DNA from 2 places in the Aurantivibrio plasticivorans genome. Region 2 is predicted to be linked to the other one. Evidence: riboswitches for the same ligand, from Rfam matches in the RefSeq annotation. Region 2 holds a riboswitch; the other holds the start of a gene.
What was found. Region 2 has a riboswitch for thiamine pyrophosphate ahead of thiD (bifunctional hydroxymethylpyrimidine kinase/phosphomethylpyrimidine kinase). Riboswitches for the same ligand answer to the same signal wherever they lie in the genome.
Positions count from the first base shown of each region.

Region 1: another riboswitch for thiamine pyrophosphate. It lies ahead of thiO (glycine oxidase ThiO); the one in region 2 lies ahead of thiD (bifunctional hydroxymethylpyrimidine kinase/phosphomethylpyrimidine kinase).

Region 1 covers NZ_AP036020.1:2,722,224-2,728,368, reverse strand. The annotation lists gene ACZ5NB_RS12245 (tRNA-queuosine alpha-mannosyltransferase domain-containing protein) at 1-488, opposite strand, end outside; gene ACZ5NB_RS12240 (hypothetical protein) at 515-922, opposite strand; gene ACZ5NB_RS12235 (thiazole synthase) at 949-1,758, opposite strand; gene thiS (sulfur carrier protein ThiS) at 1,801-2,004, opposite strand; gene thiO (glycine oxidase ThiO) at 2,014-3,138, opposite strand; TPP riboswitch at 3,127-3,250, opposite strand; gene xseA (exodeoxyribonuclease VII large subunit) at 3,397-4,806, opposite strand; gene ACZ5NB_RS12215 (TM2 domain-containing protein) at 4,929-5,351, shown strand; gene ACZ5NB_RS12210 (DUF3089 domain-containing protein) at 5,500-6,145, shown strand, end outside.
Region 2 covers NZ_AP036020.1:325,278-331,422, reverse strand. The annotation lists gene cpdA (3',5'-cyclic-AMP phosphodiesterase) at 1-194, opposite strand, end outside; gene ACZ5NB_RS01530 (DUF1249 domain-containing protein) at 286-831, opposite strand; gene ACZ5NB_RS01525 (NUDIX domain-containing protein) at 840-1,463, opposite strand; gene thiC (phosphomethylpyrimidine synthase ThiC) at 1,466-3,415, opposite strand; gene thiD (bifunctional hydroxymethylpyrimidine kinase/phosphomethylpyrimidine kinase) at 3,472-4,299, opposite strand; TPP riboswitch at 4,387-4,500, opposite strand; gene ACZ5NB_RS01510 (hypothetical protein) at 4,693-5,043, shown strand; gene ACZ5NB_RS01505 (TolC family outer membrane protein) at 5,186-6,145, shown strand, end outside.

The DNA.
Region 1 (6,145 bases), 2.0 Mb from region 2:
TCACGGATTAATGGAACGAGATTATTTGGTACATGATCGGGGAGCTTCTTTAAGAGCTGTGTGGCACCGTCGAGAAAACTAGCTCGATTGTATTCACTATTAAATACAACGCAGTCAGCGGCGAGGGCGGTATACAGGTTTAAGATTTGCGGTTCAACTTGCTGTCCCTGCTGATTACTGGAAAGAGGGTAGGCAAACTGGTTTTCATGAAAGTAAACCAATGTCGGTATGCGAGCGATGGCGGGCACCAAACCGCGAAGAGCGCTTAAGTCTACCATCGAGGTGGCCACGATTAAGTCATAGTGTTGCTCGAGGGTATCACGTTCGTTATAGGCCCAACTCAAACTATTACCGCGAATTCGCCAACTAAAATAGCGTGGCGGTAAACTCAACACAGTCCAATGGTCGTTTGGAAACATGTTTAGAAGAGAGTCAATCCAATACTGATGGCTGCGTGCGGTATACGCGGAAAGTAAGAGGATTTTCATAGCGATGTGTTTAGCATGCTCTACGCTTAGAGTGCACCACAGGCCCAACCCAACTCTTCTAATCGTTCTGCCATCTCATTCGCCTTTTTCTCGCAGTAGCCGATGGTGTTAATGGCAGACCACAAAGTCTGTTCCGTACCAGGGGCTTCTGTGTCTTTGTAATATTTTACTGAGCAAGGAAGCGGTGATGGTGTATTGGAGTATTCAACTTCAACCCGTCGTTCTAAATTACGGAGATGACACTGATAGCGGACAGGAGCTGATACTGGCTGATCAGCTCGTGTTCTTGCGGTTAGCGCGTCGTTGCTTGCTGATTGCTCAGCAGAAATAATCGCCTCCGGTGTTGCTAGCTTTTCTTCATCAGAAAGTTGTGCGATAGCTAATGGGCAAAAGATATAAAGAGGGCACAGAAAAACATACATTATTTTGCGCATGGCTACCTTCCATAACAGAGTGAGCGTTATTTTTTATGATGCCAAAAAGGTTGGCCAATGGTTGGTGTTGATGCAACCGCCGTCTGCCGAGTGAGCATCAAACCTGAGCGATATGCGGCTCTGCCCGCTTCAATAGCTTGCGCAAAAGCCACAGCCATTTTTGCCGGTTGATGTGATTTTGCTACAGCGGTATTTAATAGCACGGCATCGAATCCCATTTCCATCGCCTCACACGCTTGCGACGGCGCACCAATACCCGCATCCACAATCAGTGGGACATCCGCTAATCGCTCGCGTAGTGTGCGTAAATTATATTTATTGGCTAGACCCAGCCCCGTACCAATCGGCGCACCCCAGGGCATAATCACTTCGCAACCCGTATCGATCAATCGTTGGCACAGCACTAAATCGTCGGTGCAATAAGGCAGTACTTTAAATCCTCGCTTGATAAGGTCAGAGGCCGCTTCCACCAAATTAAATGGATCCGGCTGGAGGTTGTAATCGTCACCAATCACTTCTAACTTGAGCCAGTCCGTTTCAAACAGTTCGCGTGACATTTCTGCTGTGGTGATTGCTTCCTTGGCGGACTTACATCCCGCCGTGTTGGGCAACAACTTTTTTCCCGTGTCGCGAATCATTTGCCAGAATTGATCACCGCTATTGGACCCGGGTGATTGTCGCCTTAGGCCGAGAGTGATGATGTTGCAATTAGAATCGTGAATTGCATCGAGTAACGATTGTGGCGAAGGGTATTGCGCGGTGCCGAGTAGCAAGCGGCTAGAAAACGTTTCGCCATAGAGCGAAAGGGGATCGGCAGCCGGTTCAATGTGCGTCATAGTTAGACCGTTTTTAAAGGGTTCAGTTAACAGAAGTGCTGTTTAGCCACCACCGACGGCGGCGACGATATCAACTTCATCTTGGTGTTGTAAGGTGACGTTAGCGTATTCAGAACGAGGAACAAATTCGCCATTAATGGCCACTGCACATTTTTTTTGCTCGTATCCCCATTGCTCTAGCGCTTGCTGTAAAACAGTTGCAGGCGCAAGGGTAATGCAGTCGTTGTTCAAGCTAATTTCAATCATAGTAAGATGTCACGCTGCTTTAGTATTAGCAAACTCGGCGATTTCTTTTAATACCTGTTGGACTATGACCGGCGCGAGTAGATATCCGTGTCGGTAGAGACCATTGGCGCTGATCATATTACCTTTTCGCTCAACGCGAGGCAGGTTGTCCCGGTAAGCCGGGCGCAAGTTTACATCGGTTTTTATGACCCGCGCTTCCGCAAAGGCTGGATGGATCGTATAAAGCGCACTGGAAAGTTCTAATGTGGATTGCAAGCTGATCGGCGAAGTATCTTCACTCTCAATTTCAGTCGCGCCGATAATAAATTGATGATTAGGTTTTGGGACAACATACAATTTATAGCGGGGGTGGCATAATCGCACGGCATGGGTTAGAGAAATCTCATCAGTCTCGACCCACATGACTTCACCGCGCACTCCACGAATGCTTTGGGAATCAGTGGTGTGTGTGCGAGCGCCTGTGCCACGGCAATCGATAATGACGCTAAAATTATCCACCTGAAAGGGTGACGTGTTATTTGGGCCTGATACATCGATAGCACAGTTCTCTATGCATTCACCGCCGAGCGATTGAATGCGATCCAACAATGCATCGAGTAAATGGTGATTGTCGAGAAACGCTTCATCAGGTAGCAGCAAGCCTTGCTGAAAATGGTTGAGCTGAGGTTCACATTGCTCAATAGCCTGGTGGTCTAGCCATTGGCTGTGATCGTCCTCGCCTAAGTGAAAGCCGAGGTCTCGTTTAAATTGCTGAAGTTCATTGATATCAGCCGGATGCGCTACAACTAAACTACCCGTGGCGTGATAAGCAATTGGGTTTTTAGTTGTGTCGTTCAAGGATTCAATCCATCGTGGCCAAAGCAGTAGCGATGTCATCCCGGCGTCGTAAATCGATCGTTCTGATACAACGACTTCACTCAGCGGTGAAATCATCGCGGCAGCGGTGAACGCGGCAGCACGCGGTTGACTAGATGAGGTGGTGAAACGATCACGATCGAACAGTGTAACCTTGTGGCCCGCCTCCAATAATTGCCAGGCAAGTAAACGGCCAAGCAAACCTGCGCCGACAATTGCAATAGGCTTTGAAAACGCTAAGTCAGTGGGTAAGGTTGAGTCAATCGACACGTGTGTCATCTTGTTTCCTACGCAGGTACTAGCCTGATCAGGTGCGACGGGTTCGCTCGGTTGCGATCTCAGCCCTTTCTGGTCTCGACTAGCGATATGAAGGGCGCCCCGACAAGAATAATAAATTAATCGTTTGCTTAAAAAGATTCCGTGTTGCTGGCGTCGCGGCCAAAAGCCCAATACCGCAACAGTTGGATATTACAAGCAGACGGCTAGTCTACTCAGGAACCTACTTGCCATCAATATGCTCACTGAGAGGCAAATAGCCTACGGTTTTTCTTCAAAGGGTGCCGTTAGCGATTCATAGTGGTGCTTTACGGCGTCGACGGTCATTGAGACTTCGCCTTTCGCGAGCTTGGCTTCTACACGATGCCCTGGTTTGAGTGTTGTGGCATCTTTTACGATGCTACCTTTCTGGTTGCGTAATACGCTGTAACCTCGGTGCATCGTATTCAGGGGGCTCACCAGGTGAAGTAATTCTGCTTGTTGCGTAAAACGGTGCTGAGCACTCTCCACATGATGGCTGATCTGGCGCTGTGCTCTCCTGTTTAATTGACTAAGCAAGGTTTGCATCTCTCTAACTCGCGCTGTGGGGTTTAAATGCCGTTGCCGAGTATGCAATGCCGCGAAGCGCGACTGAGCACGATGTTGTTGAAACAGCATCGCTTTTTTCAAACGCATTTCGAGGTTATCGAGATGTTGCGCGCGGGACTGAATACGCTCACCCGGATGCCGCAGCCGCTTACGCAAGCTGCTAATTTTATCCTTCGCGCGAGCAAATTGACGCTGAGCCGCTTGGCCTAATACGATGCTATAGCCAACAAATGTTCGCTGTAACTCCAGTCGGTCAGGAGACAGTAATTCGGCGGCAGCTGATGGAGTCGCCGCGCGCGCATCGGCGACAAAGTCACTAATCGTGACGTCTACTTCATGTCCAACGGCACTCACGATGGGGATATAGCTGTCGAAAACCGCGCGAGCGACAATTTCTTCGTTAAAAGGCCAGAGGTCTTCTAAGGACCCGCCGCCGCGAGTCAGGAGTAACACATCGAACATGTCCGCACGATTGGCTAATGCAATAGCGTTGGCAATGAGTTGCGCGGCGCCTTCTCCTTGGACAGGCACAGGGATCACAGTCACAGGAATCGCAGGAAAGCGCCGTTTCAGTACACTCAACACGTCACGTATAGCGGCGCCGGTGGGTGATGTGATGACGCCGATATGTCGGGGCAGGTCTGGTAGAGGCTGTTTATACTCTTCATCAAATAGACCTTCTTTGCTGAGCTTGGCTTTCAGCGCCTCAAATGCGCGCTGCAAAACACCGAAGCCCGCTTCCTCGATGTGTTCAACGATTAATTGGTAGTCACCACGCCCTTCATAAAGGCTGACTCTCGCCCGCAACACAACTTGTTGGCCCTGTTCGGGTTTAAATCGCACCAAACCATTGCGGTTGCGGAACATGGCACAGCGCACCTGCGCATTCTGGTCTTTAAGCGTGAAATACCAGTGTCCTGAGGAGGGGCGCGCGAAATTAGAAATTTCACCTTCCACCCACAACAGAGATAAGTGGGTTTCCAGCAACTGGCGCGCTTTGCGATTGAGCTGGGTGACACTCAGAACATCGCGGTCATTGCTATTAGTTGTCGAAGGCGAAGTATTGGCGTAAGGCTTTGTCATGGCCTGCATTCTAAGAGTGTGCTTTCAGAGATGAAAGGGCAGCGGCGGGAAATTTTTACAGTTGCTTACGTGGCATACCCGTATACTCTCGTCAATTCGTTCCCAAATAAGGAGAGATGAGCATGTCAGGCGTTACGCAGCAACAGTATCAACGAGAAACACACTCAGTTCTATTGGGGTATATCGCTTGGATCTTCGGCTTTATGGGGTGCCACCGCTTTTATTTTGGCAAGCCTGTAACCGGGACGATATGGTTTTTTACCTTTGGGTTGCTGGGTATAGGGTGGATTATCGATTTATTTTTAGTACCCGGTATGGCGAATGATGCAGATCGCCGATTTGTCGATGGCAAATTGGATTACAACATTGCCTGGCTTTTGCTCATTTTTCTTGGGGTGTTTGGGGTTCATCGGTTATATATGGGCAAATGGGTAACAGGCATCATCTATTTCTTTACGCTGGGGCTGTTTGGTATCGGCTGGTTATGGGACTTGTGGACGCTTAACAGCCAAATTGATGACATTAACTACTGTAGCGCCCATTAATTAGACAGTGAGGCGCTCTAGCTGAGCCAAACTCGTTAATTAATGTTTGGATTTCCCGCCGCCGGGCCGCTTGGGTTAATCTATGCCCCGCTCAAAAATCAATGCGACAATATGTTTGCAAATAATATAAAACCTCAGGGGGATCACTATGCTACGCCAACTTAAGCAATGGACACCAATACTTGCGGCGGGCTTAACCGCCACTTTTCTGAGTCAATCGACCATGTCGGCACAGTCTGCTGAAGCGACGGATTACAGTAAAGTGGACAACTGGCTTTGTCACCCAGAAAACAATGCCGATGCCTGCGATAGAGACTTAACCACTACCGTCATCGCGGCTGACGGTTCGACGAGCATTGAAAAATTTACTGAGAATGCGTCACCCGAGATCGACTGTTTCTACGTTTACCCAACAACCTCTATGGATGAGACTGGAAACAGCGACCTAATTCCTGGCGAAAAAGCGGAAATTATCACTGCCTATCTTCAAGTGTCTCGTTTGCGCGCTCAGTGCCGAATTTTTGCGCCCATGTATCGGCAGATCACGGTGCCGGGACTGCGTGGCATGATGAGCGGAAAACCAATTCCCATGGATCGCTCTCTGACTTACAAAGACGTGCTTGGTGCTTGGCAACATTACCTTGAGAACGAAAACAACGGCCGAGGCTTTATCATTATTGGTCACTCCCAAGGTGCTGGCTTATTAAACCGATTAATTGCCGCTGAGATAGATGGTAAGCCGATTCAAAAACAATTGGTTAGTGCCGTATTAGCAGGGCAGTCAATTACAGTGC
Region 2 (6,145 bases):
CCTGTGGCCAATAACATATCGTACGGCTGTGTTTGCTGCGCGATAACATGCGCCAACACATCGTGCAGACTTTCGTTAGTATTTAAGCCAAGCAACTCTTCCGTGTCATCAGGGCCGATATGGCAATCGGTAATTTGTAGAAGACGGATAGGCAGTTGCGAATTTTCTACAGATGCAGTGAGGGTATAGTCCATAGTTTACTGTCGTCGTTTTAGCTCAATTGCGGCTGCACACAAAATGTCATTGGGCGCTAAACAGCCGAACACCGAGCTATTTAAGTCCCATCTATTTAAGGCCAAGGGTTTTTAAATCAACAGTGACACGACCTTGAGACTGGCACAAAGTCAGCCAGTCTCGTAAAAATTTATTTTGTTGTTGCTTTTCGTCTGGGTGATACATTTTTTCGTTAGGTGTTTCATACCGCGCTTGCCACTGGTAGTGACGATTCCACGCAACCACCTCAGCCATTTCAGCATCGTGATACATGCGCACAGTCATTTCTACGGAGGCATTCGTCAACTTGGCGACATCACTAGATGCTTCGTGCAATAACTGGTGACCAAGGGTGACGGTCGTTGTATACGGAGCACGGTCGGTGATATCGACTGATAGAAGTGTGGATTGACCCACTTCAAACTGGCATGAGTCTTTTGCATCTAACGCCGCCAGCAAGCGTTTAAGGCTGGCATAGTTAAATTCACAGGTAGCGTGATGATCGGCCAAATCCACTTTGTAGCGCGATTTTTTTACACGACGAGACATACCCGCCTGAGCCGATGTGTCTCGCTGCGTGTAGATGGCTTTTGCTGCGCTTTCTGCTGCACTACGCATGAATGACTTCAACCTTGCCGCTCGCGGCGAATACGTTCTCGATTAAGCTGCAACCACTGCAGCGTGATAAGCGATGCCGCATTACCGCATCGTCCATCATATAGGGTATCAAAGACATCCTGCGAAGGTAGAACACACACTCGGATGTCTTCGTCTTCTTCGGCCAAACCGTGCACACCACCTGCCTGACTCAAATCACAATAACCGCAAAACAGATGGAGCTTTTCATTCGTACCGCCAGGGCTAGTGAGGTAATCGCAGATATACTCCAAGTGTTCAGCTTTGATATTAGCTTCTTCCTGCAATTCTCGCTCTACCACTTCTTCAGCGGTTTCACCGGGTTCGATCATACCAGCGACAACCTCGAGACACCACGGGCCTTGCGGCTCATTCAAGGCCCCAACTCGAAACTGCTCTACAAGACCAATCAAATCGTGAACAGGGTCATACAATAGAACGCCGATGGCCTCGCCACGGATGAAAAGCTCCCTAACCACCTCTCGCCCCCAGCCACCGTCAAACAGCTTATGGCGCAAGGCAATCCGGTCCAGCTGGAAAAACCCTTTAAAGACTACATCCCTGGAGACGATCTCCACGTCATCAGAGTGAAACTCGGATGGCTCAGTTGTCATAACTACACCTTATGATAAATTTCGCTGCCCGATTCACGGAATTCTCGCGCTTTATCGGCCATTTCAGCTTCCACATCAATCATTTTGATCGTATCAACATTGTCATTCACGGCAACACCAAGATTAGCAGCGTAGTCGCGCACTTCTTGAGTAATCTTCATCGAACAAAACTTTGGCCCGCACATCGAGCAAAAGTGGGCAACCTTTGCAGAATCTTTCGGCAAGGTTTCATCATGATAGGCGCGAGCGGTGACGGGGTCTAACCCGAGGTTGAACTGATCTTCCCAGCGGAACTCAAAGCGCGCTTTAGACAAAGCATTGTCTCGCACCTGTGCTCCCGGATGCCCCTTCGCCAAATCCGCAGCGTGTGCAGCAATTTTATAGGTAATAATGCCTTCTTTTACATCATCTTTATTGGGTAAACCTAAGTGCTCTTTAGGTGTGACGTAACACAACATGGCACAGCCATACCAACCAATCATTGCGGCACCAATACCCGAGGTGATGTGATCATAGCCAGGCGCGATATCAGTGGTTAAAGGGCCCAGCGTATAAAATGGTGCTTCACCACACTCACGCAATTGCTTGTCCATGTTCTCTTTGATCATCTGCATAGGCACATGACCCGGGCCTTCGATCATCGTCTGGACATCGTGTTCCCATGCTATTTTTGTTAGCTCACCCAAGGTTTCCAACTCGCCAAACTGGGCTTCGTCATTCGCGTCGGCAACAGAACCCGGACGCAAACCATCTCCCAAACTAAAGCTGACATCATACGCTTTCATAATCTCGCAGATGTCTTCGAAATGCGTGTAGAGGAAATTTTCTTGGTGATGAGCTAAACACCATTTGGCCATAATAGACCCGCCACGCGATACAATACCTGTCACACGTTTTGCCGTCATAGGGACGTAACGCAACAGCACACCGGCGTGGATCGTAAAGTAGTCGACACCCTGCTCTGCTTGCTCAATCAATGTATCACGGAAGATTTCCCACGTGAGATCTTCCGCTACGCCATTCACTTTTTCTAACGCCTGATAAATGGGAACCGTACCGATCGGCACATGAGAATTTCGCATGATCCATTCGCGCGTTTCATGAATATTTTTACCCGTCGACAGATCCATAATGGTATCGGCACCCCATCGGGTACCCCAGGTAAGTTTTTCGACCTCTTCTTCAATGGAAGAGCTCACCGCCGAATTACCAATATTGCCATTAATTTTCACCAAGAAATTTCGACCAATAATCATAGGCTCTAATTCTGGGTGATTAATATTGGCAGGAATAATAGCGCGACCACGAGCAACTTCGGAGCGAACAAATTCTGGCGTTATCTCATCGGGAATACTTGCGCCAAAACTTTCACCGGCGTGCTGTTGATGTAACACACCAAGCTCTTTTGCCTGCTGCAGGCTCATATTTTCACGGATCGCAATGTATTCCATTTCTGGCGTAATAATGCCTTGCTTGGCGTAATGCATTTGCGTGACATTTGCGCCAGGTTTTGCTTTGCGAGGTGTACGCACGTGTTCGAAGCGTAGTTTATTTAAACTCACATCACTCAATCGCTGGGCAGTAAATTCAGAACTTGCTCCGTTTAATAATTCCGTATCGTTGCGGGCCTCAATCCAAGCACTGCGCACGTCGGGTAAACCTTTTTTGAGATCGATATTTACAGACGGATCTGTATAGGGACCCGATGTATCATAGACTCGCACGGGCGGGTTTTTTTCCCCACCAAAATCTGTCGGAGTATCTGCCAAACGAATTTCTCGCATTGGCACCTGTACTTTATGTTGCTCGCCTTGCACATAAATTTTGCTGGAATTGGGCAACGGCTCAATCGCTTCACGCTGTACCGTTGTGCCTTGCGCTAATTGCACATCACCATTATTCGCTTCATTGATAGTTAGATCCGCCTTATCAAGGTTGGTGGACTCCGACATAGTGTTTACCCTTTTTACAGTGTGTGCCTTTGTTTCCGCTACCGGTCCAACAAAGGTTATTGATAAAAGTGCTGCAACGGACCATGACCGTCACCGATATGTAATTGATCGGCGTGAGCAATGGCGTGTGTTACATATTCTTTTGCAGTACTGACCGCATCATTCATGGCATAACCTTTCACCAACAGCGCTGCAATAGCCGACGATAAAGTGCACCCGGTACCATGGGTATTGTTACTCTCAATTTTTTCGGTGCGAAAAACTTCACATCGCTGATTGTCTCCATCGCGCCACACCAACACATCGGTGGCGCTGACACCAGTGAGGTGCCCTCCTTTCAGTAATACGGCATTTGGCGATAGCGCCAACAGCGCTTCAGCCTGTTCAATCATTGCCACCTCATCAGTAGCAGGCTCTGCGTCGAGCAATAGCGCGGCCTCCACTAGATTAGGCGTCACGATACTCACTCGCGGCAATAACTCTTCGCGTAATGCAGCCACCGCTTCTTCGCTAAGTAGCGCAGAGCCGCTGGTCGACATCATGACTGGATCGCAGACCACAGGAATATTCTCATGTGCAGTTAAATGCCGCGCGACACACACCACATTGCCAACACTGTGCAACATACCTAGCTTAATCGCGGAGACGTTTAGGTCTGCGAATACTGCCTCTATTTGTGCCGCTACTGTATCGATAGGGACAGGCGAAATGGCAGTAACCCCTAGCGTGTTTTGCGCGGTTACAGCGGTGATAACCGTTGCTGCGTAAACCCCCAGCGCAGAGCAGGCTTTTAGATCAGCTTGTATGCCAGCACCCGCACTGGAGTCACTACCAGCGATAGACATAACAACGGGCGTTTTCGCAGACGAGCCAACTTGTCCCACACAGGTCTCCGTTGTGGTTATTTGCAAATGAGGGTCAGTATCGAGTTCAGAAGGATATAAGAGGCCGGGGAGCAACCACAGTCACTACCCTTTGATCATCTCGTTTCCTACGCCAGTACTAACCGGATCAGGTTCACGGGTCTATCTCAGCTCGGTTAGGTTTTAATCACCTTTTCATCACCGGCACCCCGACAAGATACCATCGCAACCGCGACGAATTGGCAGTCTAAGCAACCGTCCTCGCACTGTAAAGCGACGAAGGCGCATTACAGCTTCTCACCAACAAATTGGTGAATCTACGGTCTATAATGAATATTGCGCTCGATAGTGTGTCTTGATTGGGGCGACAACCCTTAACATTTGGCAATACACAAGGAAGGTGATCTAAGCGGTATGACGTTTCATTACCATCCCCAGATAGACACGGTAATTCGGCCTGACTATGAACGCATAGAGCGTCGTCATGAGCGCCCGCCGTTGATTATCGAGCCTCTATCACTACAAGAGCTCAACGGCACGCGCTTTGATCGAGTCACTTTGTCCGCCGATGCATTGGCCAGCCAGCAGCAAGATTTACGCGGCGACCCAGTCAGGCGTAGTGAAGGTGATAGCCTTGCCACCCGCAACGAAGTCATCGGATCACTCAACAATGAACCCAGCTCCGAGCGAATACTCAGTCAGAAAGCGAAGTCCGCTATTCGTGAATATCTCGAGGTAGCCGATGCACAACGCAAATTCAGTTAATTGACCCAGGTATTAAAATTAACAGATATTTACGGCACCCCTACAGACTTACCTCGACCCTTTATTGTCAAATACGCTAAACTCGTGAACGCTATTTAGTCAGCAGAAACACCCACCGCAAGATCCACAGGAAAACGGTTCTATGAAAGCTTTTTACCCCGCACTTGGTATCGCCTGCCTGCTCAGTCTACCGATGACCAGCCATACCGAAACGCTTGAAGAAATCTATGAGTTAGCGCTTGAAAACGATGCGCAATTAAAAGCCGATCGCAATGCGTATTTAGCCGGCAAAGAAAGTTACAAAATCGCTCGTTCGGGGTTAATGCCAACCATCTCAGCAAACGCTTCACTATCAAAATCGAGCGATGAATCCGATGGATATCGAGAGACACCCAAGGGGTCTGCACCTTCACCTATAGCGGGAGAAACTGATACCGACTCTACAGGATGGGGAGCATCTTTGGTGCAGCCGCTTTTCGATATGAGTATTTGGTATGGATTTCAGCGCGGAAAAATTAGCAACGAGTTAGCCGAAACACAATTTGCCTCAGCACAGCAGGACTTTATCCTTCGAGTTGCCGCGGCTTACTTCGACGTTTTACGATCTATCGATACATTAGAAACATCCATCGCGGAAGAACGAGCGATTGGTTCACAGCTCGAACAAACTAAACAACGTTACGAGGTTGGTTTAACCGCAATTACCGATGTACACGAAACGCAAGCAGAATACGATCGCGCTACCGCAAACACACTCCAGTCACGCGGCAATCTAGGTATTGCCTTCGAAGCATTAGAAGTTTTAACTGGTCAGCCAGCCAATGCAGTTGCGCCCATAGGCGACAACTTCCCTGTAAACAACCCCGAGCCTGCCAACCGCGAAGAGTGGGTTAACTTTGCGCTTGAAAACAACTACCAATTGCAGTCTGCCAAACTCGCAGCAGATTCAGCCAAGTTCAGCGCAAAGAGTGCAAAAAGCGAACACTACCCAACCGTTACGGGACGAATCACTTACAACAACAGTAGTAGCGAAAGTGACTTCACAAACAACGGGGCTGTTAGCCTAACAAGCCCAGCCAGTCGCTACACAGATAGCGATAAC